2 regions of the Streptomyces sp. NPDC093064 genome follow, and region 2 is predicted to be linked to the other one. Evidence: predicted binding sites of a transcription regulator. Region 2 holds the regulator's gene; the other holds the start of a gene.
What was found. Region 2 encodes HrcA, which represses chaperone genes, less so after heat shock. Its sites were predicted from a motif close to TTNGCACTCNGNNNNNCNGAGTGCNAA; they were not measured.
Positions count from the first base shown of each region.

Region 1: groL (chaperonin GroEL) is a predicted target of HrcA. The motif match lies at 7,258-7,284, and genes of this name have one in related genera.

Region 1 is NZ_JBIVPK010000009.1:46,421-60,885, forward strand. Features, by position in the region: gene ACIQFZ_RS13595 (ROK family protein) at 1-664, opposite strand, end outside; gene ACIQFZ_RS13600 (DUF3263 domain-containing protein) at 840-1,082, shown strand; gene otsB (trehalose-phosphatase) at 1,136-2,011, shown strand; gene ACIQFZ_RS13610 (trehalose-6-phosphate synthase) at 2,024-3,454, opposite strand; gene ACIQFZ_RS13615 (glucosyl-3-phosphoglycerate synthase) at 3,538-4,518, opposite strand; SAM riboswitch class I at 4,649-4,818, shown strand; gene thrC (threonine synthase) at 4,837-6,120, shown strand; gene ACIQFZ_RS13625 (MoaD/ThiS family protein) at 6,117-6,392, shown strand; gene ACIQFZ_RS13630 (cold-shock protein) at 6,823-7,026, shown strand; gene groL (chaperonin GroEL) at 7,409-9,031, shown strand; gene ACIQFZ_RS13640 (NADH:flavin oxidoreductase) at 9,231-10,373, shown strand; gene ACIQFZ_RS13645 (MFS transporter) at 10,603-12,078, shown strand; gene ACIQFZ_RS13650 (hypothetical protein) at 12,082-12,666, opposite strand; gene murQ (N-acetylmuramic acid 6-phosphate etherase) at 12,947-13,882, opposite strand; gene ACIQFZ_RS13660 (MurR/RpiR family transcriptional regulator) at 13,979-14,465, opposite strand, start outside.
Region 2 is NZ_JBIVPK010000002.1:269,059-283,523, reverse strand. Features, by position in the region: gene hemW (radical SAM family heme chaperone HemW) at 1-710, shown strand, start outside; gene ACIQFZ_RS04195 (DUF3097 domain-containing protein) at 745-1,551, opposite strand; gene ACIQFZ_RS04190 (MBL fold metallo-hydrolase) at 1,584-2,240, opposite strand; gene hrcA (heat-inducible transcriptional repressor HrcA) at 2,561-3,577, shown strand; gene dnaJ (molecular chaperone DnaJ) at 3,578-4,714, shown strand; gene ACIQFZ_RS04175 (nitronate monooxygenase) at 5,050-6,138, shown strand; gene ACIQFZ_RS04170 (16S rRNA (uracil(1498)-N(3))-methyltransferase) at 6,135-6,875, shown strand; gene ACIQFZ_RS04165 (hypothetical protein) at 6,968-7,552, shown strand; gene ACIQFZ_RS04160 (S41 family peptidase) at 7,724-10,903, shown strand; gene ACIQFZ_RS04155 (histidine triad nucleotide-binding protein) at 10,998-11,351, shown strand; gene ACIQFZ_RS04150 (ribonuclease Z) at 11,358-12,266, shown strand; gene ACIQFZ_RS04145 (adenosine deaminase) at 12,287-13,279, shown strand; gene ACIQFZ_RS04140 (5-dehydro-4-deoxyglucarate dehydratase) at 13,458-14,423, shown strand; gene ACIQFZ_RS04135 (glucarate dehydratase family protein) at 14,420-14,465, shown strand, end outside.

The DNA.
Region 1 (14,465 bases), on a different contig from region 2:
GCGCCCGCGCGTCCCCGGACTCCACGGCCTTGGCGCAGTCCGCCGCGTCCGCGTCCGGGTTCCCGCACGCCTCGGCCCACGCCTGGCTGATCGCCGACGCGGAGGCGAACCGCTCCAGACAGCCGTGCTGCCTGCACGGACAGGCCAGGCCGCCGGGGCGTACGACGATATGGCCGATCTCGCCCGCGAAGCCGTGCGCGCCCGCCTCCACCCGGCCGTCGATGCCGATGGCGCCCGCGATCCCGGTGCCGAGCGGCACGAAGAGGAACCGGTCGGCGCCCTTGCCCGCCCCGATCCGGCCTTCGGCCAGCCCGCCGGTGCGTACGTCGTGGCCCAGGGCCACGGGGGCGCCGAGCCGCTCGGCGAGCAGGTCGCGCAGGGGTACGTCACGCCAGCCGAGGTTGGCCGCGTAGGCGGCGACACCCCGCGCCTCGTCGACGATGCCGGGGACGGCGACACCGGCCGCGGCCGCCTCCTCCCCGAGGTGCCGGACGCCGTGCGCCCGCAGCTCGGCGGCGAAGTCGAGGATGCCCTCGACGACGGCGTCCGGTCCGCGCTCGCGGCCGGTCGCCCGGCGGGCCCGGTGCAGCAGCGAGCCGTCGGCGGCGACCAGGGCAGCCTTCATCCCGGTGCCGCCCACATCGAGGGCGATGACGTGTTTCACGTGGAACAGTGTGGACCCGTCGACCGGGAGAGGTCTAGTCCACTTACTTGGTGCAGACCAATTGTGTCCACATGGTGACGCCGGTACGGTCGGAACGGCGCGGCGGCACCGGCCCAGCCGTGACAGTCGGGTCCGACGAGGGCCGCTGTCGGTGGTGGAGGCTACGGTGCCCTGTATGGACGACGACGAGGAGCAGGGGCTCGGCCGCAGGGAGCGGGACATCCTCGCCCTGGAGCGCCGCGGCTTCACCGGCCCCGGCGCGAAGGAGCGCGCGATACGCGAGGAACTGGGCCTCTCGCCCGTCCGCTACTACCAGCTCCTCAACGCCCTCCTCGACGACACCCGTGCCCTCGCCCACGACCCGGTCACGGTGAACCGGCTGCGCCGGGTGCGCGAGGCCCGGCGCGCCGAGCGCTGAGACCCGCCCGGAACGGAGGAGTGCCCGCGGCCGTGGAGGGATAGGTTCGCCCTATGGGAAGCCAGGACAGTCACGCCACCGACTCGACCGCCCCCGTCTCCTCCCTCCCGACGCCCGCCACTTTGGCGGGCCGGGACGGGCTCGCCGCGATCCTTGCCCGGCCGGAGCACGCGCTGATCGCGCTCGACTTCGACGGGACGCTCGCCCCGATCGTCCCCGACCCCGACCAGGCCCGCGCCCACCCGGACGCCGTGCCCGCGCTCTCCGCGCTCGCCCCGAAGGTGGCCGCCGTCGCGGTGGTCACCGGCCGCCCGCCCGGCGTCGCGGTGCGCCACGGCGGCTTCGCGGGCGTACCCGGCCTGGAACACCTGGTCGTCCTCGGCCACTACGGCGCCGAGCGCTGGGACGCCGCCACGGGCACGGTCACCGCCCCGCCCCCGCACCCCGGTGTCGCCGCGGTCCGCGCCGAACTGCCCGGCCTCCTCGACCGGATCGGCGCCTGGCACGGCACCTGGATCGAGGAGAAGGGCCGCTCGCTCGCCGTCCACACCCGCCGTGCGGACGACCCGCAGGCCGCGTTCGAGGCGCTGCGCGAGCCCCTCGCCGACCTGGCCCGCCGACACGGGCTGATCGTCGAGCCCGGCCGTATGGTCCTCGAACTGCGCCCTCCGGGCATGGACAAGGGCGTCGCCCTCCTGGACTGCGCCCGCGACCTGGGCGCCACGTCGGTCCTGTACGCGGGCGACGACCTGGGCGACCTGCCGGCCTTCGCCGCGGTCGACAAACTCCGCTCGGACGGGATTCCGGGCGTCCTGGTCTGCAGCGGCAGCACGGAGGTCACGGAGGTGTCGGAGAGGGCCGACCTGGTGGTGGACGGCCCGGCCGGGGTGGTGGCACTGCTGAGGAACCTGGCGGACCGCCTCGCCTAGCCACTCGGCCGCTCAGCCGCCCAGTTCCTCCAGCTGGTCCAGGAACCACCGAGCGGGCGGCAGCGCGGTCGCGGCGGCGGCCAGCCGCTTCGTCCGCTCCGCCCGCTCGTGCTCCGGCATGCTCAGCGCCCGGTGCAGCGCCCCGGACGTCCCGACCACGTCGTACGGGTTGACGACGACCGCGTCCTCCCCCAGCTCCGCGTACGCGCCCGCCTCCCGCGACAGCACCAGCGCACACCCCGAGTCGGAGACGACCGGCACCTCCTTGGCGACCAGGTTCATCCCGTCCCGGATGGGGTTGACCAGCGCCACGTCGGCGATCCGGTACGCCGCGAGCGAGCGCGCGAAGTCGTCCTCCACGTGCAGCAGGACCGGGGTCCAGCCGGGCGTCCCGTAGCGGGTGTTGATCTCCTCGGCCACCCGCCGCACCTCCTCCGTGTACTCCCGGTACACCGCGAGGTCCTGCCGTGAGGGGTAGGCGAACGCCACGTGCACCACCCGCTCGCGCCACTCGGGGCGGTCCTCCAGCAGCTGCCGGTACGCGTGCAGCCCCCGCACGATGTTCTTGGACAGCTCGGTCCGGTCCACCCGCACGATCGTCCGGCGCGGGTTCCCGTCCGATCCGGTGCCGACCTCCTCGCGCAGCGCCGCCATCCGCTCGTCGACGTCGGCACGGTGCGACCGCTCCCGCAGGAACTCCGCGTCCGCGCCCAGCCCGTGCACCCCGATCCGGGTGCCCCCGAGCCCGCCGACGAGCGCGTCGCAGCAGCCGGCGAACGCGTCCGCCCACCGCTGGGTGAGGAAGCCCAGCCGGTCCGCGCCCAGCATCCCGCGCAGCACCTGCTCGGCGATGTCGTCGGGGAGGATCCGGAAGTAGTCCGCCGGCGCCCACGGCGTGTGCGAGAAGTGCCCGATGCGCACATCGGACCGGAAGTCGCGCAGCATCCCCGGCACGAGCGTCAGGTGGTAGTCCTGGACCACCACGGCCGCCCCCTCGGCCGCCTCCTCCGCCAGCGCCTCGGCGAAGGCCAGGTTGTAGGCCTCGTAGGACTTCCAGCGGCGCCGGAACTCCGCGTCGAAGACCGGCTCCAGCGGGGTCTGGTACAGCATGTGGTGGACGAACCACAGCACCGAGTTGGCGATGCCGTTGTAGGCGTCGGAGAAGACCTTCGCGTCGATGTCGAGCATCCGCACCTGCTGCCCGCCGGTCGCCTCCGACGGCAGCCGGCGCCCGCCCTCGAAGCGGCCCGCCGCCTCCCGGTCGGCGTCGCTCAGCGCGGCGCACACCCACACCGCGCCCGCCTCCGGACCGATCGCGGAGAGCCCGGACACCAGCCCCCCGCCTCCGCGCCGGGAGTGGAGCGAGCCGTTCTCGCGCACCTCGTACGAAACCGGGCCGCGATTGGACGCGACCAGTACCTCGGCACCGTGCGTAGAAGCCATACGCCTCAACTTAGCCCGGCCCCGAAACGCTCAAACGTACGGTTCCGCTTCGTAGCCGGCGGACGACGGGCGGGACCGGTGTTTCACGCCACCTGCCGGGCCGCGTACTCCGCGATCTCGGCCATCGGCGGACGCTCCTCCGTGTCCACGCCGTACGTCCGCGGCTCGAAGCCGTTCTCGCCGCGGACGAACTGGGTGAGGCAGGGGCGCACGAGGTGGCCCCGGGCCAGGCGCAGCTGGGCGGTGCGGTAGATCGCGGCGGCCATCCGGCCGAGCGCCTGTCCGTCCTGGTGCCGGTGCCTGCGCACGCCGACGTCGACCTGGGCGAGGGCGTCCAGACCCACCAGGTGCAGCGCGTCGACCAGCATGCCCAGCTCGACGCCGTAGCCGACCGGGAAGGGCAGTTGTTCGAGGAGTGAGCGGCGGGCCGCGTACTCGCCGCCGAGCGGCTGCACGAAGCCGGCCAGCTGCGGCCAGTGCATGTTGAGCAGCGGGCGTGCCATCAGCTCGGTGACCCGTCCGCCCTGCCCGGCCTGCCCGGCCGCGGCCGGTTTGGAGGTGTGCCCGCCGGGCACGGTGAAGGGCCGGTCGTACATCGCCTTGACCAGGTCGACGTCGCGTTCGGTGAGCAGCGGGCCCACGATGCCGGTGACGAAGTCGGAGGAGAACTCCCGCAGATCGGCGTCGACGAAGCAGATGACGTCCCCGCGGGTGACGAGCAGGGAGCGCCACAGAACCTCGCCCTTGCCCGGCACGGCCGGCAGGCGCGGCAGGATCTCGTCGCGGTGCACCACGCGGGCGCCCGCGGCGGCGGCCACCTCGGAGGTGCGGTCGGTGGAGCCCGAGTCGACGACGACGATCTCGTCGACGAGCGGCGCACGCTCCACGAGGTCGCGGCGGATCACCGCGACGATGTCGCCGACCGTCGCCTCCTCGTTCAGCGCGGGCAGCACCACGGAGACCGACTGGCCGGTGCGCTGCTTGGCCGCCAGAATCTGGTGGAGCGGCCGGTCGGCCACGGACCAGGAGCGGGTGGCCAGCCAGCACTCGACTTCTTCCAGCACGGTCAGCGGCTCCTCACTGTTGTCTCGCGCTTCGGACGACTGACTCAGCCGTCCTGGCCTTCCGTTACAGTCTGAACAACGCGGACGACCATCCCATGCCGGGGGTCACCTCCGCGTCACAACCGAATACAGCTCATCCAGAGGGGCAGAGGGACACGGCCCGATGAAGCCCCGGCAACCCTCCAGCCGGTTCTCGTATCGACTGCTGTGCCTGCACAGCCGATCGTCTTCGCGAGGCTCCCGGCTAGGGAAGGTGCCAAATCCGTCTCACGGCGAGATGCGTCGTGAGGAAGATGAGGAGAAAGGGCCTCGCCTCACATGGCTGTGCAGACCGTTGTAAGCAGCACCGACTCCACCGTGGACCTCGGCCCCGCAGCGGCGCTGAGCTGCCGCGAGTGCGGTCACCGCGTCCCCCTCGGCCCGGTCTTCGCCTGCGAGGAGTGTTTCGGCCCGCTGGAGATCGCCTACGACTTCTCGGCCTACGACACCGAGGAGCTGCGCAAGAGGATCGAAGCGGGCCCCGCGAACATCTGGCGCTACGCGCCGCTGCTGCCCGTCCCCGCGGACGTCGCCGGCAAGCCGAACCTGAACCCGGGCTGGACCAAGCTCGTCCGGGCCGACCGCCTCGCCCGCGAACTGGGGGTGACCGGCGGGCTGTACGTGAAGGACGACTCCGGCAATCCCACGCACTCCTTCAAGGACCGCGTGGTCGCCCAGGCACTGGAGGCGGCCCGCGCCTTCGGCTTCACCACCCTCTCCTGCTCCTCGACCGGCAACCTGGCCGGCGCCGTCGGCGCCGCGGCCGCCCGCGCCGGGCTGCGCTCCTGCGTGTTCATCCCGCACGACCTGGAGCAGGGCAAGGTCGTGATGGCCGCGATCTACGGCGGCGAACTCGTCGGCATCGAGGGCAACTACGACGACGTGAACCGTTTCTGCTCCGAGCTGATCGGCGATCCGGCCGGCGAGGGCTGGGGCTTCGTCAACGTCAACCTGCGGCCGTACTACGCCGAGGGCTCCAAGACGCTGGCGTACGAGATCTGCGAGCAGCTCGGCTGGCGGCTGCCGGACCAGATCGTCGTCCCGATCGCCTCGGGCTCCCAGCTCACCAAGGTCGACAAGGGCCTGCGGGAGCTGATCGAGCTGGGGCTGGTCGAGGACAAGCCGTACAAGATCTTCGGCGCCCAGGCCGAGGGCTGCTCGCCGGTGTCCACCGCCTTCAAGGCCGGCCATGAGGTCGTGCGGCCGCAGAAGCCGAACACGATCGCCAAGTCCCTGGCCATCGGCAACCCGGCCGACGGCCCGTACGTCCTGGACATCGCGCGCCGCACCGGTGGCGCGGTGGAGGACGTGACCGACGAGCAGGTCGTCGACGCCATCAAGCTGCTGGCGCGGACCGAGGGCATCTTCGCCGAGACCGCGGGCGGTGTGACGGTCGGCGTGACGAAGAAGCTGGTCGAGGACGGCGTCCTCGACCCGACGAAGACCACCGTCGTCCTCAACACCGGCGACGGGCTGAAGACGCTGGACGCGGTGGCCGGCACCGGCCTGACCGCGACGATCCGTCCGACCCTGGACTCCTTCCGAGAGGCTGGCCTGGCATGAGCGTGACCGTTCGCATCCCCACCATCCTGCGCACCTACACCGGCGGCCGGGCCGAGGTGAACGCCGAGGGCGCGACCCTGTCCGAGGTCATCTCGGACCTGGAGAAGAACCACACGGGCATCTCGGCACGGGTCCTGGACGACCAGGGCAAGCTGCGCCGCTTCGTCAACGTGTACGTCAACGACGACGACGTCCGGTTCGAGCAGGGCCTCGAGACGGCCACCCCGGACGGCGCGGGCGTCTCGATCATCCCGGCGGTCGCCGGCGGCTGATCATTACCTTCGGTAATCCCGATTACGCAGAGTTCATCGAATTGCCCCCTCCGTGAGAGAAGCGGAGGGGGCAATTCTGTGTGGTTGAGCGCGGTAGAGTTGGGGAACGCGCCCTCCAACTCCGAATCCGGGGCCATGGATTCCTGCCGCGAGCCCGGCAAGAAGTAGCCAAAGTCTGCGGGCCTTTTGTGGCATTTGCCTTGTTTGCGGGGCCCGACTTGCCCTGAATTCGCGTGAATTCTTCCTATATTCCGGACCGCGTACGTCCAGATTTCTCGTCCGATTGACCTGTTGCAGACGGCAGTTGGACAGATACATTCAGCCGCGGTCGACGCGTTCCGGCGCACGCCCCCGATCCACGGGGGGTGAGGTCTGACCCGGGTCCGCGAAGTGTGGATCTGTGCAAGGGCCAGTAATAGGGGAGTTAGGCATGGCTCAGGGCACCGTCAAGTGGTTCAACGCGGAGAAGGGGTACGGCTTCATCGCGGTCGACGGTGGTGCGGACGTCTTCGTCCACTACAGCGCGATCCAGATGGACGGCTACCGCACGCTGGAAGAGGGCCAGCGGGTCGAGTTCGAGATCTCGCAGGGCCAGAAGGGTCCACAGGCCGACATGGTCCGTGTCACGGCCTGAATCGCGCGACCACCGCAAGCGACGTTCTTCTTCGGAAGGGCCCGCACCTCCGCTGCCGGGGTGCGGGCCCTTCGCTGTGTCGGCGCACTTCCCCGTCCGGCGGTCGGCACGCCCGTGTCCGCGCACCGCGCGCCCGCACGGCCCGGTACGCCCGTGTTCGCGCCCGGCCGAGTGCCCCGCCGACCCCCGAAGGCGCTTGCACTCGAAGGGGTCGAGTGCTAATCATTGGCGTTAGCACTCTGAAGGTGAGAGTGACAACGAAGGACCGGGTCGGTGAGGCCACGGGCCGGGTGGGGCAAGGAACCACCGGTCGGGGGCCGTCCGTCGCGGGCGCGGGCGCGGTCCGAAGTAATCACCCCCAGTCCTGGGAGGACCACTTCACATGGCCAAGATCATCGCGTTCGACGAGGAGGCGCGGCGAGGCCTCGAGCGCGGCATGAACCAGCTCGCGGACGCCGTCAAGGTGACCCTCGGCCCCAAGGGCCGCAACGTCGTCCTCGAGAAGAAGTGGGGTGCCCCCACGATCACCAACGACGGTGTCTCCATCGCCAAGGAGATCGAGCTCGAGGACCCGTACGAGAAGATCGGCGCCGAGCTGGTCAAGGAAGTCGCCAAGAAGACGGACGACGTCGCCGGCGACGGTACGACCACCGCGACCGTGCTCGCCCAGGCCCTCGTCAAGGAAGGCCTGCGCAACGTCGCCGCCGGTGCCAACCCGATGGCCCTGAAGCGCGGTATCGAGAAGGCCGTCGAGGCCGTCTCCGCCGCCCTGCTCGACCAGGCCAAGGAGGTCGAGACCAAGGAGCAGATCGCCTCCACCGCCTCCATCTCCGCCGCCGACACCCAGATCGGCGAGCTCATCGCCGAGGCCATGGACAAGGTCGGCAAGGAAGGCGTCATCACCGTCGAGGAGTCGCAGACCTTCGGTCTGGAGCTCGAGCTCACCGAGGGCATGCGCTTCGACAAGGGCTACATCTCCGCCTACTTCGCGACCGACATGGAGCGCATGGAGGCGTCGCTCGAGGACCCGTACATCCTCATCGCCAACTCCAAGATCTCCTCGGTCAAGGACCTGCTCCCGCTCCTGGAGAAGGTCATGCAGTCGGGCAAGCCGCTGCTGATCATCGCCGAGGACGTCGAGGGCGAGGCCCTGTCGACCCTGGTCGTCAACAAGATCCGCGGCACCTTCAAGTCCGTCGCCGTCAAGGCCCCGGGCTTCGGCGACCGCCGCAAGGCCATGCTCGGCGACATCGCCATCCTCACGGGCGGCGAGGTCATCTCCGAGGAGGTCGGCCTCAAGCTGGAGAACGCGACCCTGGACCTCCTGGGCCGCGCCCGCAAGGTCGTCATCACCAAGGACGAGACCACCATCGTCGACGGTGCCGGCTCCTCCGACCAGGTCAACGGCCGGGTCAACCAGATCCGCGCCGAGATCGAGAACAGCGACTCCGACTACGACCGCGAGAAGCTCCAGGAGCGCCTGGCGAAGCTCGCCGGCGGTGTCGCGGTCATCAAGGCCGGTGCCGCCACCGAGGTGGAGCTCAAGGAGCGCAAGCACCGCATCGAGGACGCCGTGCGCAACGCCAAGGCGGCCGTCGAGGAGGGCATCGTCGCCGGTGGTGGCGTGGCCCTGCTCCAGACCACCAACGTCTTCGAGAAGCTGGAGCTCGAGGGTGACGAGGCGACCGGCGCGCAGGCCGTGAAGCTCGCCCTGGAGGCCCCGCTCAAGCAGATCGCCGTCAACGCCGGCCTCGAGGGCGGCGTCGTGGTGGAGAAGGTCCGCAACCTCACCCCGGGCCACGGCCTGAACGCCGCGACCGGTGAGTACGTCGACCTGGTCGCCGAGGGCATCATCGACCCGGCGAAGGTGACCCGTTCCGCGCTGCAGAACGCCGCCTCCATCGCCGCGCTGTTCCTCACCACCGAGGCCGTCATCGCCGACAAGCCGGAGAAGGCCGCCGCGCCGGCCGGCGGCGGCATGCCGGGCGGTGACATGGACTTCTGATCCCCTCGAGGATCGGATCCGTCCTTCACGTACCGAGGGCGGCACTCCCTGGAGACAGGGGGTGCCGCCCTCGGGCGTGTTCCGGGTCACAGGAGTGGCTCGGTGGAATGCCGTGGCAGGCAGGGCAGTTGACGCCGGTGCCCGGCTGACGCGCGTGCACGCCGGCCGGTACCGACCACGATTCCGAGGAGCCCCCCACGTGACCGTCACCGCCTCCGAGTCCGCTTCCGGGTCCGCGTCCCGCGCGGCCGAGATCCTCTCCCGCCCCCTCACGCTGAACGGCCTCACCGTCCCCAACCGGATCGTGATGGCGCCGATGACCCGGATGTTCTCGCCGGGCGGCGTCCCCGGCGAGGACGTGCTGACGTACTACGCCCGCCGCGCCGCCGCGGGCGTCGGCCTGATCGTCACCGAGGGCACCTACGTGGGGCACGACTCGGCCGGGCAGAGCGACCGCGTGCCCCGCTTCCACGGCGAGGAGCAGCTCGCGGGCTGGGCCAAGGTGGCCGAGGCCGTGCACGTGGCGGGCGGCACGATCGTGCCGCAGCTGTGGCACATCGGCATGGTGCGCCGGCCGGGCCAGCAGCCGTTCCCGGACGCGCCCGCGGTGGGCCCCTCCGGGCTGCGCATCGGCGAGTCCGAGGTCACCGGCAGGGCGATGACGCGGACGGACCTGGACGACGTCATCGGCGCGTTCGCCGAGGCGGCCGCCGCCGCGGAGCGCATCGGCTTCGACGGCGTGGAGCTGCACGGCGCCCACGGCTACCTGCTCGACCAGTTCCTCTGGACGGGCACCAACCGCCGTACCGACGCCTACGGCGGCGATCCGGTGGCCCGTACGAAGTTCGCGGCCGAGATCGTGGCGGCGGTGCGGGAGTCCGTCTCGCCCGGCTTCCCGGTCCTCTTCCGGTACTCGCAGTGGAAGCAGGAGGCCTACGACGCCCGCCTGGCCGAGACCCCCGAGGAGCTGGAGGCGATCCTGTCGCCGCTGGCGGCGGCCGGAGTGGACGTCTTCCACGCCTCCACGCGCCGCTACTGGCTGCCGGAGTTCGAGGGCTCGGACCTCAACCTCGCGGGCTGGACGAAGAAGCTGACGGGCAAGCAGGTCATCAGCGTCGGCTCGGTGGGTCTGGACGGCGACTTCATCAAGGCGTTCCAGGGCGAGGGCGCGGAGGTCGGCAGCCTCGACAACCTGCTGGACCGGCTGGAGCGCGACGAGTTCGACCTGGTGGCCGTGGGCCGCGCGCTGCTCCAGGACCCCGAGTGGGCGGCGAAGGTCCTCGGCGGCCGCTTCGAGGAGTTGAAGCCGTACGACGCGGCGGCGCTGAAGACGCTGAGCTGAGCTGCTGAGCTGCTGAGCTGAACCGGGCCGGGCCCGGGGGCTCGGGCCCGGATGTGGGGGCGGTGGCTGCCGGAGGGCGGGCGCCGCCCCTCTGCCTGCCGGATCTTCGTCCGGGGGGTCTTCGCCTGCCGGGTCCTCGCCCGGCGGGATTTCGCTTGCTTGAGTCAAACAATTCCAATTAAAGTTGCCTGAGTCAAGTACACCCCCTCTCCGACGGAGACCTTCCTTCATGTCCGACGCACTCGCCCGGCCCGCCACGGCCGGGCAATCCGCGCCCCGGCCCAACGCCGTCGTGGCCGTACTCGCCTTCGGCGGCATCGTGGTCTCGCTGATGCAGACCCTCGTGATCCCGATCATTCCCGAGCTGCCCAAGCTCCTGCACGCCTCGGCGTCGGACACCGTCTGGGCCGTCACCGCCACGCTGCTCGCCGCGGCCGTGGCCACCCCGGTCATGGGCCGCCTCGGCGACATGTACGGCAAGCGCCGCATGCTCCTGCTGAGCCTCGCCATGCTGGTGGTCGGCTCGGTCACGGCCGCGCTGAGCGACTCCCTCACGCCGATGATCGTCGGCCGCGCCCTGCAGGGCCTCGCCTCCGGTGTCATCCCGCTCGGCATCAGCATCATGCGCGACGAACTGCCCGCCGAACGGCTCGGTTCGGCGACCGCGATGATCAGCGCCTCGCTCGGCGTCGGCGGTGCCCTCGGGCTGCCCGCCGCCGCGCTGATCGCCGAGAACCTCAACTGGCACATGCTGTTCTGGGTCTCGGCCGGCCTGGGCGTCGTGGCGGCGGTGCTGGTGCTGGGCTTCGTGCCCGAGTCGGCGGTGCGCACCGGCGGCCGCTTCGACCTGCCCGGCGCGGTCGGTATGGCGGTGGGCCTGGTCTGCCTGCTGCTGGCGATCTCCAAGGGCGCCGACTGGGGCTGGGGCAGCGGCACGACCCTGGGCCTGTTCGCGGCGGCGGTCGTGGTCCTGGTCGCCTGGGGCCTGTTCGAACTGCGCGTCGAGGCGCCCCTGGTGGACCTGCGCACCACGGCCCGCCGCCAGGTGCTGGTGACCAACCTCGCCTCGGTGGCGATCGGCTTCGCGATGTTCTCGATGTCCCTGGTCATCCCGCAGCTGCTGCAACTGCCCGCGCAGACCGGCTACGGCCTCGGCAAGTCGCTGCTGGCCTCCGGCCTGGTCATGGCCCCCTCGGGTCTGGTGATGATGGCCGTCGCCCCGGTGTCGGCGATCGTCTCGCGGACCAGGGGACCCAAGGTGACGCTGATGATCGGCGCGCTGATCGTCGCCGCCGGCTACGGCCTCAACATCGTCCTGATGAGCCAGGTCTGGCACTTCGTCCTGACGTCCTGCGTGATCGGCGCCGGCATCGGCTTCACCTACGGCTCGATGCCCGCGCTCATCATGAGCGCCGTCCCCGCGTCCGAGACGGGCGCGGCGAACAGCCTCAACACCCTGATGCGCTCGATCGGCACGTCGGTCGCCAGCGCGGTGGCGGGCGTGGTCCTGGCCCATATGACCACCGCGTTCGGCCCCTACCAGCTGCCCTCCGAGAACGGCTTCCGCACGGTCCTCGCCGTCGGCGCCGGCGCCGCCCTGCTCGGCTTCCTGGTCGCGTCCTTCATCCCGCGCCCGCGCAGCGCGGCCCCGGGGGAGCCGTCGGCGGCCGGTGAGCCCGCGCCCACCGGGGCGAAGGTGTCGTAGGCCCTACGGGTTGCCCATGGGCTCGATGTCGGTCCGCGCGGGATGGCCCCAGACCCGGACCACCTCGTAGTCGGTGAACTCGTGCACGAGCCGGTAGGCGGGCGCGGCGCGCGGTGCCCGGCGCTGGGCGGCGATGAACAGCTCGGCCTCGCGCCGGTCCCGGCGCGGGGACCCGCACAACTGCCACTCCCGCCCGTTCCACAGCTCCGGCAGCCATCGCTGCTGGGGCTGCGGCCGGTCCTCGCGGACGCCGTAGCGGGACGGGGCGGGGGCGGCGGGCTCGGCGGCGTGGCGCGCGTACGAGGCGTACGCCCCGTCGACCTCGGAGCGGCGGGCGGCCCGGCGCCGGGTCTCGCACAGGAGGCACAGATCGGGGGCGCTCTCATCGACGGGCCCGTTCGGATGCTCGGGGCAGCGGGTGGCGGGCGCGGCCGTCGTGACGGTCTCGTCCAGCAGGTCGAGAGCCCGCCGGAGATCCGCCTTCATCTCGTGCAGCCTGGCGTCGGGCGTCTCCGCGGACAGCGCCTCGCCATGCTCGCCGAGCAGACGCAGAGCCCGTCCTAGGGCGGTGAGCTGGGCGTGGTTCATGGTGCCCTCCAGCCTAGTGCTGCGACCGGAGAGGTTCACCGGCTCGCGACGCCCGGCACGGCTCCCCCAAGCTCTTCGAGCAGGGGGGACCCCCAGCCGCGTTGTCGCATCACCCGAGTACGTCCAGTACGCGGGCGTTGCTCCGCCTTGCGATGTACCGCACCGGACGCCGCGAGCTTTCCGGCAAACCTTCCCGGTCACAGCACTGCGACGCCCCGGCCGGTAAGGGAGCCCCCGGCCTGCCCGCTCGCTCCTGCCACCGGTCCCGGGCCCGCCTGCCTCAGTCCCCCGCCCGCTCCAGTGCCGTGCGCAGGTGGCCGTCGGACTGTTTCAGGAGGCGGGTTGCCGTGGGGGCGTCGGTGTCGGCGAGGAGGGTGAGGATGGCGGTCTTCACCTCGCCGTCCGCGGCCGTCAGGGCCCGTTCGATCTCGTCGTCCGCCGCGCCCGTGGCCAGGGCGACGATACGGCGGGAGCGGGCGCGGAGCTTGTCGTTGGAGGCCCGTACGTCGACCATCAGGTTTCCGTAGGTCTTGCCCAGGCGGATCATCGTGATCGTCGAGAGCATGTTGAGGACCAGTTTCTGCGCCGTGCCGGCTTTCAGGCGGGTGGAGCCGGTCAGCAGCTCGGGGCCGACGACGACCTCGATGCCGTGCTCGGCGGCGGCCGCCAGCGCGCTGTTCGCGTTGCAGGACAGGCCGATGGTCAGGGCACCCAGGGCGCGGGCGTGCTCCACCGCGCCGATGGCGTAGGGGGTGCGGCCGGAGGCGGAGACGCCCACCACCGTGTCGTCCGGCGTGAGCCCGAGGGCGTCGAGCGCTTCGGCCGCCAGCTCCTTCGAGTCCTCCGCGCCCTCGACCGAGGTCACCATGGCCGGCGGGCCACCCGCGATCAGCCCGACGACCTGGGAGGGGCGCGTGTTGAAGGTCGGCGGGCACTCCGAGGCGTCCAGGACCCCCAGCCGTCCGGCCGTGCCCGCGCCGGCGTAGACCAGCCGGCCGCCGCGCGCCATCCGCTCGGCCACCGCGTCGATCGCGGCGGCGATCTGCGGCAGCCGCTCGGTCACGGCGGCGGGCACGGTGCTGTCCTCGGCGTTCATCAGCCGGGCGATCTCCAGCGTCGGCAGCCGGTCGATCTCCGCCAGCTCGGGGCGGAACGCCTCGGTCGTCAGCGAATCCAACTCGGTGCGCAGCTCGCGGTAGTGGGGCGTGGAGGTCATGAGGGGGCGGCTCTCTTCGTGCGTGGCGGTACGGCTGACCGTGCGGATCCGGGCTTGTTCGGTTCTCGGCTACGAGTACTGCGAGCGCTGCGAGTGCTACGAGCGGTGGGTCCCGCCCCGCGGGCTGTGCCGGTGGGCGAGCGCCTCGTAGGACGCCGCGAGCGCGGGCGCCGCCGTCTCGTACGTCCGCTGTGCCACCCCGACGAACAGGCAGTCCACCACGAGCAGTTGGCTGGTCCGGGAGGACATCGCCGCCGGGCGCAGCTCGCTCTCGCGGGCCGTGGAGGTGGTCAGGACGTGGTCGGCGTACTGCGTGACGGGCGCGGCGGGCCGGCCGGTGATGGCCACGGTGGTCGCGCCGCGCTCGAAGGCCACCCGCAGCGGCTCGATCACGTCCCCGGTCGAACCCGAGTGGGTGATGGCGATCGCCACGTCCCCCGCGCGCAGCTGCACCGCGTTGGTGACGGCGAGGTGCGGGTCGCTGTGCGCGTGCGCCACCAGACCTATGCGCAGCAGCTTCTGCGTGAGGTCCTGGGCGACCAGACCGGAGGCGCCGATGCCGTAGACGTCGGTGCGGCGGGCG
Region 2 (14,465 bases):
GCCGCCCCGAGGCCTGTGTGGCCGAGGCCCGCGCCGCCGGCTTCGAGCACGTCAACCTCGACCTGATCTACGGCACCCCCGGCGAGTCCGACGACGACTGGCGGGCCTCGCTGGACGCGGCCCTCGGCGCCGGCCCCGACCACGTCTCGGCGTACGCCCTCATCGTGGAGGAGGGCACCCAACTCGCCCGCCGGATCCGGCGCGGGGAGATCCCGATGACGGACGACGACGTGCACGCCGACCGCTACCTGATCGCCGAGGAGACGCTGACCGCGGCGGGCTTCGAGTGGTACGAGGTGTCCAACTGGGCCACCTCGGAAGCCGGCCGCTGCCTGCACAACGAGCTGTACTGGCGCGGCGCCGACTGGTGGGGCGCCGGACCCGGTGCGCACAGCCACGTGGGGGGCGTGCGCTGGTGGAACGTGAAGCATCCGGGGGCGTACGCGGCAGCCCTGGCGGCCGGCCGCTCCCCGGGCGCAGGAAGGGAACTCCTCACGGAGGAGGACCGCCGGGTGGAGCGCATCCTGCTGGAACTGCGGCTGCGGGAGGGCGTCCCGCTGGACCTGCTGCGCCCGGACGGACTGGCCGCGTCCCGGCGCGCGCTGTCCGACGGGCTGCTCCAGGAGGGGCCGTACGAGGCGGGGCGCGCCGTGCTCACCCTGCGGGGGCGGCTGCTGGCGGACGCGGTGGTGCGGGACCTGGTGGACTGAGTCGCCCGGAGCACCCGGAGCCGGACCCGAGCGGCTACTCGGGCTGGACGGTGACGAAGTCGATCAACTGCTCGACCCGGCCCAGCAGCTCCGGTTGCAGGTCCTTGTAGGACCGCACGTGGGACAGGATCCCCTTCCAGGCCGCGCCCGTGTTCTCCGGCCAGCCCAGGGCGCGGCACACGCCCGTCTTCCAGTCCTGGCCGCGCGGGACGCGGGGCCAGGACCCGATCCCGAGCGAGGACGGCTTCACGGCCTCCCAGACGTCGATGTACGGGTGGCCGACCACCAGCGCGTGCTCGCTGGTCACCGACTCGGCGATGCGCCACTCCTTGCTGCCGGGGACCAGGTGGTCCACGAGGACGCCGAGGCGGGCGTCCGGACCGGGCGCGAACGCCTCGACGATCGCCGGCAGGTCGTCGACGCCCTCCAGGTACTCCACGACCACGCCCTCGACGCGCAGGTCGTCGCCCCACACCTTCTCGACCAGTTCGGCGTCGTGCCGGCCCTCGACGTAGATGCGCCCGGCGCGGGCCACGCGCGCGCGTGCCTCGGGCACGGCGACCGAACCGGATGCCGTGCGGGTGGGCCGTACCGGGCCGGACGACGGTTTCACCAGGGTGACCACCCGGCCCTCCAGCAGGAAGCCGCCGGGCGCGAGCGGGAACACCCGGTGCTTGCCGAAACGGTCCTCCAGCGTCACCGTGCCCGCCTCGCAGCGGATCACCGCCCCGCAGAAGCCCGTCCCGGGCTCCTCCACCACCAGACCCGGCTCGGCGGAAACCTCCGGCTCGGTCCGCGGCTTCTTCCAGGGAGGAGTGAGGTCGGGCGAATACTGGCGCATTCGAGTGACGATATGGACAGGCCCGTGTCCGATCAGGGCGACACGCCGAAGCGCGCGGCCAGGGCGTCCCGCTGGGCGCGGACGAACGCGGCGTCCACCACCGCTCCGTGACCGGGGACGTACAGCGCGTCCTCGCCGCCGAGCGCCAGCAGTCGGTCGAGGGCGGCGGGCCACCGGGACGGCACGGCGTCCGGGCCCGCCTGGGGCTCGCCGGACTCCTCGACCAGGTCTCCGCAGAACACCACCGACGGCTCGCCCGGCACCACCACGGCGAGGTCGTGCGCCGTGTGACCCGGACCCACGTTCACCAGCAGCGCCTCCCGCCCGCCGCCGAGCCGCAGGGTCAGCCGGTCGCCGACCTCGCGGCCGGGGCGCACCAGCACGTCCGCCGCCTCGCGTGCCGCCCGCGCGTCCAGCCCGTGGCGCACCGCGTCCGCGCACAGCTCCTCGCGCCCGCCGGTGAACACCGCGGCCGCGCCCACGGCGGCGAACACCTCCGCGCCGGTGAACTCGGCCGCCCCGAAGACGTGGTCGAAGTGCGGGTGGGTGAGCGCGAGAAGTGTCACACGACCACCGGAGAGCTCCCGCGCCCGCGCGCACAACCACGCGCCCTCCGCGCGGCTCGACCCCGCGTCGACCATCAGCGCGGCGTCCGCCCCGACGACCAGCCCGGCCGTGCAGTCCCACACCGGAAGGCGGCACCGCCCGACGCCGTCCGCCAGCCGTTCCCATTCCAGCTCTTCGCGAGGCTCTTCCCGAGGTTCGTCCCGAGGCTCTTTACGAGGTTCTTCCCGACCAGCCGTCATACGGCGACGCTAGTGCTGCGACCGCGGCCGGGTACGACATCCCGGCCGATCCCGGGTGATCCTGGTCCCGACCTCGTAGTCCTTCGCGGCCCGGCCTTGCCGGGGGTGTACCCGGCGGCCGTACACTGGGCCGGGTAGAGCTGGCACTCGTATGCGCAGAGTGCCAGGCGGGTGGCCGAGGAACGACCCTGGAGGTGTGCGCGATGCTCAGCGAGCGGCGGCTTCAGGTGCTGCGCGCCATCGTCCAGGACTACGTCGGCACCGAGGAGCCGGTGGGCTCCAAGGCCCTCACCGAGCGGCATGGCCTGGGCGTCTCACCGGCCACGGTCCGCAACGACATGGCGGCCCTGGAGGACGAGGGCTACATCGCCCAGCCGCACACCAGTGCCGGCCGTATCCCCACCGACAAGGGGTACCGCCTGTTCGTCGACAAGCTGGCCGAGGTCAAGCCGATGACCGCGCCCGAGCGGCGCGCCATCCAGAACTTCCTCGACGGCGCCGTCGACCTCGACGACGTGGTGGCCCGCACGGTACGGCTGCTCGCCCAGCTGACCCGGCAGGTCGCCGTGGTGCAGTACCCGTCGCTGACCCGTTCGACCGTGCGGCACGTGGAGCTGCTGGCCCTCGCGCCCGCGCGGGTGATGCTCGTGCTGATCACGGACACCGGCCGGGTCGAGCAGCGGATGGTGGACTGCCCGGTGCCCTTCGGGGAGACCTCCCTGGCCGACCTGCGGGCGCGGCTGAACAGCCGGGTCGCGGGGCGCCGTTTCACGGACGTCCCGCACCTCGTGGAGGACCTGCCCGACGGCTTCGACGTCGAGGACCGGGGTACCGTCTCGACCGTGCTGTCCACCCTCCTGGAGACGCTCGTCGAGGAGAACGAGGAGCGGCTGGTCATCGGCGGCACCGCCAACCTCACCCGCTTCCCTCACGACTTCCCGCTCACGATCCGGCCCGTTCTGGAGGCGCTGGAGGAGCAGGTCGTGATGCTGAGGCTGCTCGGTGAGACGCAGAATCCGGGCATGACCGTGCGCATCGGTCACGAGAACGCCCACGAAGGACTCAACTCCACGTCCATCGTGTCGGTCGGCTACGGTTCGGGCGGCGAGGCAGTGGCCAAGCTCGGCGTGGTCGGACCGACCCGCATGGATTACCCGGGAACGATGGGAGCGGTACGCGCAGTGGCACGGTACGTCGGACAGATCCTGGCGGAGTCGTAGGTGGCCACGGACTACTACGCCGTTCTCGGCGTGCGCCGTGACGCGTCGCAGGAAGAGATCAAGAAGGCCTTCCGGCGGCTCGCGCGCGAGCTGCACCCGGACGTCAACCCGGATCCCAAGACCCAGGAGCGGTTCAAGGAGATCAACGCCGCTTACGAGGTGCTCTCCGACCCGCAGAAGAAGCAGGTCTACGATCTCGGCGGCGACCCCCTCTCGCAGGCCGGCGCGGCCGGCGCGAGCGGCTTCGGGGCCGGTTCCTTCGGGAACTTCTCCGACATCATGGACGCCTTCTTCGGCACGGCGTCGCAGCGCGGACCGCGTTCGCGCACGCGCCGGGGCCAGGACGCGATGATCCGGCTCGAGGTCGAGCTGGACGAGGCGGCCTTCGGCACCACGAAGGACATCCAGGTCGACACGGCCGTCGTCTGCAACACGTGCAGCGGCGAGGGCGCGGCTCCGGGCACGACCGCACAGACGTGTGACATGTGCCGCGGCCGGGGTGAGGTCTCGCAGGTCACCCGGTCCTTCCTGGGCCAGGTCATGACGTCGCGCCCGTGCCCCCAGTGCCAGGGCTTCGGCACGGTGGTTCCCACCCCGTGCCCGGAGTGCGCCGGCGACGGCCGCATCCGCGCCCGCCGCACCCTGACCGTGAAGATCCCGGCCGGTGTCGACAACGGCACGCGCATCCAGCTCGCGGGCGAGGGCGAGGTCGGCCCCGGCGGCGGTCCGGCCGGCGACCTGTACGTCGAGATCCACGAGCTGCCGCACTCGACCTTCCAGCGGCGCGGCGACGACCTGCACTGCACGGTCACCATCCCGATGACCGCGGCGGCCCTCGGCACCAAGGTGCCGCTGGAGACCCTGGACGGCTTGGAGGAGGTCGACATCCGCCCGGGCACCCAGTCCGGTCAGTCGATCCCGCTGCACGGCCGCGGCGTCACGCACCTGCGTGGCGGCGGCCGGGGCGACCTCATCGTCCACGTCGAGGTCCAGACCCCGACCAAGCTCGACCCCGAGCAGGAACGCGTGCTGCGCGAGCTCTCCAAGCTGCGCGGCGAGGAACGCCCACAGGGGCAGTTCCAACCGGGGCAGCAGGGCCTGTTCTCGCGGTTGAAGGACGCCTTCAACGGTCGCTGACGCGGGGGCTGGGGTCGGCCGGGGGTCTCGGGGGTTGCCCCCGGGCAGGCACAGTCAGCCGGGGCAGCAGGGCCTGTTCTCGCGGTTGAAGGACGCCTTCAACGGTCGCTGACGCGGGGGCTGGGGTCGGCCGGGGGTCTCGGGGGTTGCCCCCGGGCAGGCACAGTCAACCGGGCAGCAAGGCCTGTTCTCGCAGGTGAAGGACGCCTTCAACGGTCGCTGACGCGGGGCTGGGGTCGGCCGGGTTCGGTGGTTGGCTCGGAAGGGATTCCTCCGGCATATGCCAGAGGTCGCCCGGATTCGGACTCGTCAGGAGGACGTGACAACATGCCGTCATGTCCTCCGCACTGACCGATCTCTTCCCGCACCCGATCGTGCAGGCGCCGATGGCGGGCGGTCCCGCGGTGCCGCCGCTCGCCGCGGCGGTGTCCGATGCCGGTGGACTGGGATTCCTCGCCGCCGGTTACAAGACCGCCGACGGCATGTACCAGGAGATCAAGCAGCTGCGCGGGCTGACCGGCCGCCCCTTCGGCGTCAACGTGTTCATGCCGCAGCCGGAGAGCGCCGAGACCGGCGCCGTCGACCTCTACGCCCACCAGCTCGCCGGTGAGCCCGGCTGGTACGACACCGAACTCGGCGACCCGGCGTCCGGACGCGACGACGGCTACGACGCCAAGCTCGCCGTGCTCCTGGAGGACCCGGTGCCGGTCGTCTCCTTCCACTTCGGCGTGCCCGCCCGCGAGGTCGTGGACTCCCTGCACCGGGTCGGCACCTTCGTCCTCGCCACCGCCACCACCACCGAGGAGGCGCTCGCCGTGGACCGCTCGGGCGCGGACGCGGTGATCGCCCAGGGCGTGGAGGCCGGCGGCCACCAGGGCACCCACCGCGACCTGCCGGAACAGAACGGCGCCGGGATCGGCGTGCTCTCGCTCGTCGCGCAGATCCGCGAGGCGGTCGCCCTGCCGATCATCGCCACGGGCGGCATCATGCGCGGCAGCCAGATCGCCGCCGTGCTCGCGGCGGGCGCCGGCGCAGCCCAGCTCGGCACGGCCTTCCTCGTCACTCCCGAGTCCGGCGCGCACGACCTGCACAAGCAGGCGCTCACGGACCCGGTGTTCCCGCGTACGGAGCTGACCCGGGCGTTCTCCGGGCGGCCGGCCCGTGGACTGGTCAACCGCTTCATGCGGGAGCACGGCCCGTACGCGCCCGCCGCCTACCCGGAGGTCCACCACCTCACCGCGCCGCTGCGCAAGGCGGCCGCCAAGGCGAAGGACGCGCAGGGCATGGCGCTGTGGGCGGGCCAGGGCCACCGGATGGCCCGCGAGCTGCCCGCCGGGCAGTTGGTGGAGGTGCTGCTCGCGGAACTCGACGCCGCACGGGCGGCGTTGGCGGCCGGTTTTGCGGCAGGAGGTGACGCGCGATGACCGCGCCGGTGTTCGTCGTGGACGAACTGAAGGCAATCGGAACGGAGTTCGTGCTGGAGGGCCCCGAGGGGCGGCACGCGGTCTCGGTCAAGCGGCTGCGGCCGGGTGAGGGCCTGGTGCTCACCGACGGCCGCGGGCGCTGGATCGAGGGCGTGGTCAAGGCCGCCGAGGGCAAGGACCGGCTGGTGGTCTCGGACTTGGCGTCCCTCGTCGAGGAACCGCCGGAGTCCCCCCGTATCACCGTCGTCCAGGCCCTGCCCAAGGGCGACCGCGGCGAACTCGCCGTGGAGACCATGACCGAGGTCGGCGTGGACGCGATCGTGCCGTGGGCCGCCTCCCGCTGTATCACGCAGTGGAAGGGCGACCGGGGTCTGAAGGCGCTCGGCAAGTGGCGCGCGACCGCCCGCGAGGCCGGCAAGCAGTCCCGACGGGTGCGCTTCCCCGAGGTCGCGGACGCGGCGACGACCAAACAGGTTGCCGCACTTCTGGCCGAAGCCGACTTCGCCGGCGTGCTCCACGAGAGCGGCGAGGAACGTCTGGCCACCGTCGAACTCCCCGCCCAGGGCGAGATCGTGCTGGTCGTCGGCCCTGAAGGCGGAGTGTCGCCCGAGGAGTTGGGGCAGTTCCGGGACGCGGGGGCGAAGGCGTATGTGCTCGGCCCCACCGTGCTGCGCACCTCCACCGCCGGCACGGCGGCCGCCGCCCTGCTGCTGGGCCGTACCGGCCGCTGGTCCTGACCGGCAGGGCCGCATGAGCGCGGGCGCGCGCGGCGCGCGTGTGGCCGTATGCGCTCTACCGCGCCGGGCGTGGCGGTGGCAGGCTGCCGTACATGGGGGCATTGAGGCGGATTCGGCACCTGCCGCGCGGGCGGCGGGTGAGGGCCGTGGCGGTGCTCGCGGTGGTCGCCGCGGGCGGGGCCGTCGCATGTGAACCCGGCGGGCTCAACGCCGCCTCGGCGGCGTCCACGACCGACGTGACGGCGACGGCGGAGCTGAACCGGCGACACACGTCGGTGAGTTGGCTCAGCTGCATAGGCAGGGACGACGACGCCGGACGGACGCGCACGGCGGGAAACCAGGGGAACCGGTCGCCGTCGGCGTCCGAGACCACCGTGGTCACCGTGGACTGCCAGGGGGAGACGAAGGACGGCCGGAAGATCTCGGTCACCGGGAAGGTCACCCGGGCCGTCGACGGAGCCTGTGTGCGCGGGGACCTGACCGCCAAGGTGGGCGGCAGGGTCGTGTTCCACGTGGGCGGCCTCGGCAACTGCGACGCCACGACCGGGCCGACGTACCGGCCGCCCGTCACCTACCGGCCGACCCACGGTCAGCCGGAGCCGGCGGTCACGGTGACCGTCACACGGACGATCTGGTGCCAGGGCGATCCCACCTGCTGGCCCGTCCGGGGCAAGTGAGGCCGCACCGCCGCCGGTTCGCATGCGGGGGGAGCCATCCGACCCCTGTCCGTCGCCGTCGCCCCTGCGTAGGGTGATCACGTGACTCAGCCCGCATCGTCTCCGTCGCCCGTGCCGTCCGTATCGTCCGCCTCCTCCGCGTATCTCCGGTTCCCGCATCTGCGCGGTGAGTTGGTCGCCTTCACCGCCGAGGACGACGTGTGGCTCGCGCCGCTGGACGGCGGCAGGGCCTGGCGGGTCAGCGCCGACAACGTGCCGGCGAACCACCCCCGCATCTCGCCCGACGGCACCTTCGTCGCCTGGACCTCCACCCGTGACGGCGCTCCCGAGGCGCACATCGCCCCCGTCGCCGGCGGTCCCGCCAAGCGCCTGACGTACTGGGGGAGTTCGAAGACCCAGGTGCGCGGCTGGACCCCGGACGGCGAGGTCCTCGCGATCAGCACCCAGGGCCAGGCCAGCCTGCGCCGCACCTGGGCGCGCGCCGTCCCGCTCGACGGCGGACCGGCCACCACCCTGCCGTACGGGCCCGTCGGCGACGTCGCCCACGGCCCGCACACCGTCCTGCTGTCCGCGCCGATGGGCCGCGAGGCGGCCTGGTGGAAGCGGTACCGGGGCGGCACCGCGGGCAAGCTGTGGATCGACCGTGAGGACACCGGGGAGTTCGTCCGGCTGCACGAGGACCTGGACGGCAACCTCGAATACCCGCTGTGGGTGGGGGAGAGGATCGCGTTCCTCTCCGACCACGAGGGCACCGGCGCGCTGTACTCCTCCCTCGCCGACGGCTCCGACCTGCGCCGGCACACCCCGTATGGGGGCACCTCCCGCTCGAGCGGAGCCGAGAGTGGGGGAGGCTTCTACGCCCGGCACGCCGCCACCGACGGCACCCGCGTCGTCTACTCCAGCGCCGGTGAACTGTGGCTCCTTGACGACCTGGACGGCGCCGAGCCGCGCCGGATCGACGTCCGGCTCGGCGGGCCGCGCGTCGACCTCCAGCCGTATCCGGTGAACGCCTCCCACTGGTTCGGCTCGGCGGCCCCCGACCACACCGCGCGCGGCAGCGCGGTCGCCGTGCGCGGCGCCGTCCACTGGGTCACCCACCGCTCAGGTCCCGCCCGCGCGCTCGCCGCCGAGCCCGGCGTACGCACCCGGCTGCCGCGCACCTTCCGCGCCGAGGGCGAGGAGTGGGTGGTGTGGGTGACGGACGCCGAGGGGGACGACGCCCTGGAGTTCGCGCCCGCCACCGGCCTGGCGCCCGGCGCGACCCCGCGCCGGCTGGGCGCCGGGCAGCTCGGCCGCGTCCTTGAACTCGCCACCACCCCCGACGGCAGCCGTGTCGCCGTCGCCTCGCACGACGGCCGGCTGCTGCTCGTCGAACGCGAGAGCGGCGAGGTGCGCGAGGTCGACCGCAGCGAGCACGGAGACGTCGGCGACCTCACCTTCTCGCCCGACTCCGCCTGGCTGGCCTGGTCGCATCCCGGCCCGCGCCCCCTCAGCCAGCTCCGCCTCGCCAACACCACCGACCTGTCGGTCACCGAGGCGACCCCGCTGCGCTTCCGGGACCACGCGCCCGCGTTCACCCTCGACGGCAAGCACCTCGCCTTCCTCTCCCACCGCTCCTTCGACCCGGTCTACGACGAGCACGTCTTCGACCTGGCGTTCGTCGAGAGCTCCCGCCCGCACCTGATCACGCTCGCCGCGGCGACCCCCTCGCCGTTCGGTCCGCAGCGGCACGGCCGGCCCTTCGAGGCGCCCGACAAGGAGGAGACCCCGGACAGCGAGGGCATCCCGGCGACCCGGATCGACCTGGAGGGCCTGGCCGACCGCATCGTGCCGTTCCCGGTCGAGGCCGCGCGCTACTCCAACCTGTGCGCCGCCAAGGACGGCGTGCTCTGGCTCAGGCACCCGGTGCGCGGTGTTCTCGGCGCCTCCCGCGCCACGCCCGACGACCCCGACCCGAAGACCGAACTGGAGCGCTACGACCTCCTCCAGCAGCGCATCGAGCACCTCGCCGCCGACGCCGACCACTTCGCGGTCAGCGGCGACGGCAAGCGGGTCCTGCTGTGGACGGACGGCAAGCTCAAGGTCGTGCCCAGCGACCGGCGCGCCTCCGGCGACGAGGACAGCGACTCCAACATCACCGTCGACCTCGGCCGGGTCCGGCAGACCGTCGACCCGGCCGCCGAGTGGCGGCAGATGTACGAGGAGACCGGCCGCATCATGCGGGACCACTTCTGGCGGCCGGACATGGGCGGCGTCGACTGGGACGGCGTCCTCGACCGCTACCGGCCCGTCCTGGACCGGATCGCCACCCACGACGACCTGGTCGACCTGCTCTGGGAGGTGCACGGCGAGCTGGGCACCTCGCACGCCTACGTCATGCCGCCCGGCGGCTTCGGGCACGGCACCCGGCAGGGGCTGCTCGGCGCAGACATCTCCCAGCACGAGGATGGGAGTTGGCGGATCGACCGGATCCTGCCCTCGGAGACCTCAGACCCGGACGCGCGCAGCCCGCTCGCCGCTCCCGGCGTCGCGGTGCGCGCCGGGGACGCGATCGTCGCGGTCGGCGGCCGCCCGGTCGACCCGGTGGCCGGCCCCGGCCCGCTGCTGGTCGGCACGGCGGACAAGCCGGTCGAGCTGACCGTCCTGCCGGCCGGCGGGGGCGACCCGCGGCACGCGGTCGTGGTCCCCGTCGCCGACGAGGAGCCCCTGCGCTACCACGCGTGGGTGGCCGACCGCCGGGCCTACGTCCACGAGCGGTCCGACGGCCGCCTCGGCTACCTGCACGTACCGGACATGCAGGCCCCCGGCTGGGCGCAGATCCACCGCGACCTGCGCGTGGAGGTGGCCCGCGAAGGGCTCGTCGTCGACGTCCGCGAGAACCGCGGTGGCCACACTTCCCAGCTCGTGGTGGAGAAGCTGGCCCGGCGGATCGTCGGCTGGGACCTGCCGCGCGGCATGCGGCCGGAGAGCTACCCGCTGGACGCACCCCGCGGACCGGTCGTCGCCGTCGCCAACGAGTTCTCCGGCTCCGACGGCGACATCGTCAACGCGGCGATCAAGGCGCTGGGCATCGGGCCGGTCGTCGGCACCCGCACCTGGGGCGGCGTGATCGGCATCGACAGCCGCTACCGCCTGGTCGACGGCACGCTGATCACCCAGCCCAAGTACGCCTTCTGGCTGGAGGGTTACGGGTGGGGCGTGGAGAACCACGGGGTGGACCCGGACGTCGAGGTCGCGCAACGCCCGCAGGACCACGCGGCGGGCCATGACGTCCAACTCGACGAGGCGATCCGCCTCGCGCTTCAGGCGCTCCAGGAGACGCCCGCGAAGACGCCGCCGTCCCTGCCGTGACCGTCCGGGGGCCGCGGCCCCCGGACCCGGCCGGATCAGCGCGCCCTGGATACCATGCCCCCGTACCCGATCAACCCGGCGTGAGGAGCACCGCATGGCAGGGGAACCCCAGGGCGACTGCCTGTTCTGCAAGATCGTCGCGGGACAGGTCCCGGCCACGATCGTCCGCGAGACGGAGACGACCGTCGCCTTCCGGGACATCAACCCCCAGGCGCCCACCCACGTCCTGGTGATCCCCAAGGCGCACTACAAGGACGCCGCGGTCCTCGCCACCGAGGCCCCCCAACTCGCCGCGGACGTCCTGCGCGAGACGCAGGCGATCGCAGACGAGGACAAGCTGGACAGCTACCGCATCGTGTTCAACACCGGTTCCGGCGCCGGTCAGACCGTCTGGCACGCCCATGCGCACGTCCTCGGCGGCCGCGGCCTCGAGTGGCCCCCCGGGTAGGTCGTCGTGTCCGTACGCGAACTGGTCGTCCTCGGGACCGCCAGCCAGGTGCCCACCCGGCACCGCAACCACAACGGCTATCTGCTGCGCTGGGACGGCGAGGGCATCCTGTTCGACCCCGGCGAGGGCACCCAGCGCCAGATGCTGCGCGCCGGGGTCGCCGCGCACGACCTGAACCGGATCTGCGTCACCCACTTCCACGGTGACCACAGCCTCGGCCTGGCCGGGGTGATCCAGCGGATCAACCTCGACCGGGTGCCGCACGAGATCACCGCCCACTACCCGCGTTCGGGCCGGCGCTTCTTCGAGCGCCTGCGCTACGCCACCGCCTATCGCGAGACGGTCGAGCTGACCGAGGCCCCGGTCGACGCCGACGGCGTCCTCGCGACGACCCCGGCGTACACCCTCGAAGCCCGCCGGCTCTCCCACCCGGTGGAGTCCTTCGGCTACCGGCTCGTCGAGCCGGACGGGCGCCGCATGCTGCCCGAGCGGCTCGCCGCGCACGGGATCAAGGGCCCGGACGTGGGCCGCGTCCAGCGCGAGGGCTCCCTGGGCGGGGTGCCGCTGGAGGCCGTCAGCGAGGTGCGGCGCGGACAGCGGTTCGCGTTCGTCATGGACACCCGGCTGTGCGAGGGCGTGCACGCGCTCGCCGAGGGCTGCGACATGCTGGTCATCGAGTCGACCTTCCTCGACGAGGACGAGCAACTGGCCGTCGAGTACGGCCACCTGACGACCGGTCAGGCGGCGCGGGTGGCGCGGGACGCCGGCGTGCGGCATCTGGTCCTCACCCACTTCAGTCAGCGGTACACCGACCTCGGGGGAGAGTTCGAGCGGCAGGCGCGGGCGGCCGGGTTCGACGGCGAACTGACCGTGGCGCGCGACTTGCTCAGGGTGGCGGTTCCGAAACGCCGCTGACCAGGCCGTACGATGTTCCGATGCCGCTGCCGAAAGCCGAACTGCACCTGCACATCGAAGGCACCCTGGAGCCCGAGCTCGCTTTCGAGCTGGCCGCGCGCAACGACGTCGAGCTGCCGTACGCGCACACCGACGCGCTCCGCGAGGCCTACCGGTTCGAGGACCTCCAGACCTTCCTGAACCTGTACTACGAGCTCATGGCCGTCCTGCGCACCGAGCGGGACTTCGAGGACCTGGCCGACGCCTATCTCGCGCGGGCCGCCGCGCAGGGCGTGCGGCACGCGGAGATCTTCTTCGATCCGCAGGCCCACCTCGCCCGGGGCGTCGGCATGGGCACGGTCGTCGACGGGCTGTGGCGGGCGCTGGGCCGCAGCCAGGAGAAGCACGGCGTCTCGACCCGGCTGATCATGTGTTTCCTGCGCGACGAGTCCGCCGAGTCGGCCATGGAGACGCTGGAGGCCGCCAAGCCGTACCTCGACCGGATCGCGGGGATCGGACTGGACTCGGCCGAGGCGGGCCACCCGCCGGCGAAGTTCCGCGAGGTGTACGAGGCCGCCGCCGCCCTCGGGCTGCGGCGCGTGGCGCACGCCGGCGAGGAGGGCCCGCCGGAGTACGTCACGCAAGCCCTCGACGTGCTCGGCGTCGAGCGCGTCGACCACGGGCTGCGCTGCATGGAGGACCCGGAGCTGGTCGCCCGTCTGGTGCGCGACCGGATCCCGCTCACCCTGTGCCCCCTGTCGAACGTCCGCCTTCGCGCGGTCGACACGCTGGCCGACCACCCGCTGCCCGCCATGCTGGACGCCGGCCTCCTGTGCACGCTCAACTCCGACGACCCTGCCTACTTCGGCGGCTACGTGGGCGACAACTTCCACGCCGTGCGCGACACCCTGGGCCTGGGCAAGGACCGGCTGCGCGAACTGGCCCGCAACTCCTTCCTCGCCTCCTTCCTGGAGCACGACGAGGAGCTGCGCCGGCAGTACCTCGCCGAGGTCGAGGCGTACGAGTTCCCGTAAGCCCCCGCCGAATCCGCCTCCCGCATGCGCCGGCGCCCTGTGCGCCCGGCGCATGCGGGTTTTTTGACGTCCACGGGTTTTCGGGCGGCCGACGACGCGACCCCCGCGGGCCCGTTGACGCAGCATGTTCGTGTTTCTAAACTCCGTTCCCATACGTGGATGACGTCTATGTGGGGAGATGGCCAGGGTGAGTCCGGAGACGAACACCGCGAGTCCGTCCGATGTGGTGCGCAGACTGCGGGACGGGATGGCGGGCGGTGTGCTGTCCTTCCCGCTGACGGCGTTCCACGACGACGGCTCGCTCGACCCCGACGGCTGCCGCGCGTACCTGGCCGCCCAGCTCGCCACCGCGCCCGGCGCCGTCTTCCCGGCCTGCGGCACCGGCGAGTTCTTCTCCCTGGACGAGGACGAGTACCGCCAGGTCGTCTCGATCGCCGTCGAGGAGGCGGCGGGCCGGGTGCCCGTGGTGGCGGGCGCCGGATACGGCTGGGCGCAGGCCGCACGGTTCGCGCGCGTCGCCGAGGAGGCCGGCGCCGACGCGCTCCTCGTCCTGCCGCACTACCTCGTCGCCGCACCGCAGGACGGACTGGCTGCCCAGCTCGAACAGCTCGCGGCCCGCACCCCGCTCCCGCTCATCGCCTACCAGCGCGGCCAGGCGGTGTACGGCCTGGAGGCGTTCCGGCGCATCGCGCGGATCCCCTCGGTGATCGGCCTCAAGGACGGCCGCAGCGACCTCGACGGCCTCCAGCGGCTCACCCTCGCCGCCCCCGAGGGGTTCCTGTTCTTCAACGGCGCCCCCACCGCCGAGATGCAGGCCCGCGCCTACGCCGCCGTCGGCGTCCCCGCCTACTCCTCCGCCGTGCACGCCTTCGCCCCGGAGATCGCGAACGCCTTCTTCGCCGCGCTGCGGTCCGGCGACGGCGGCTCCGCCGACAAGCTGCTGCGCGACTTCTACGTCCCCTTCGTCGAACTGCGCGACCGGGTGCCCGGATACTCCGTGTCCCTGGTGAAGGCGGCCGCCCGGCTGCGCGGGCGCGCCGTCGGACCCGTACGGGCCCCGCTCACCGACCCCTCGCCCGCCGACCTGGCCGACCTGAGGGAACTGCTGGCCGCGGGACTCGACATGGTGGGAGCCGCCCCGTGACCCGCGACCTCACCGTCACCGAGGTACGGCTGACCCCGATCC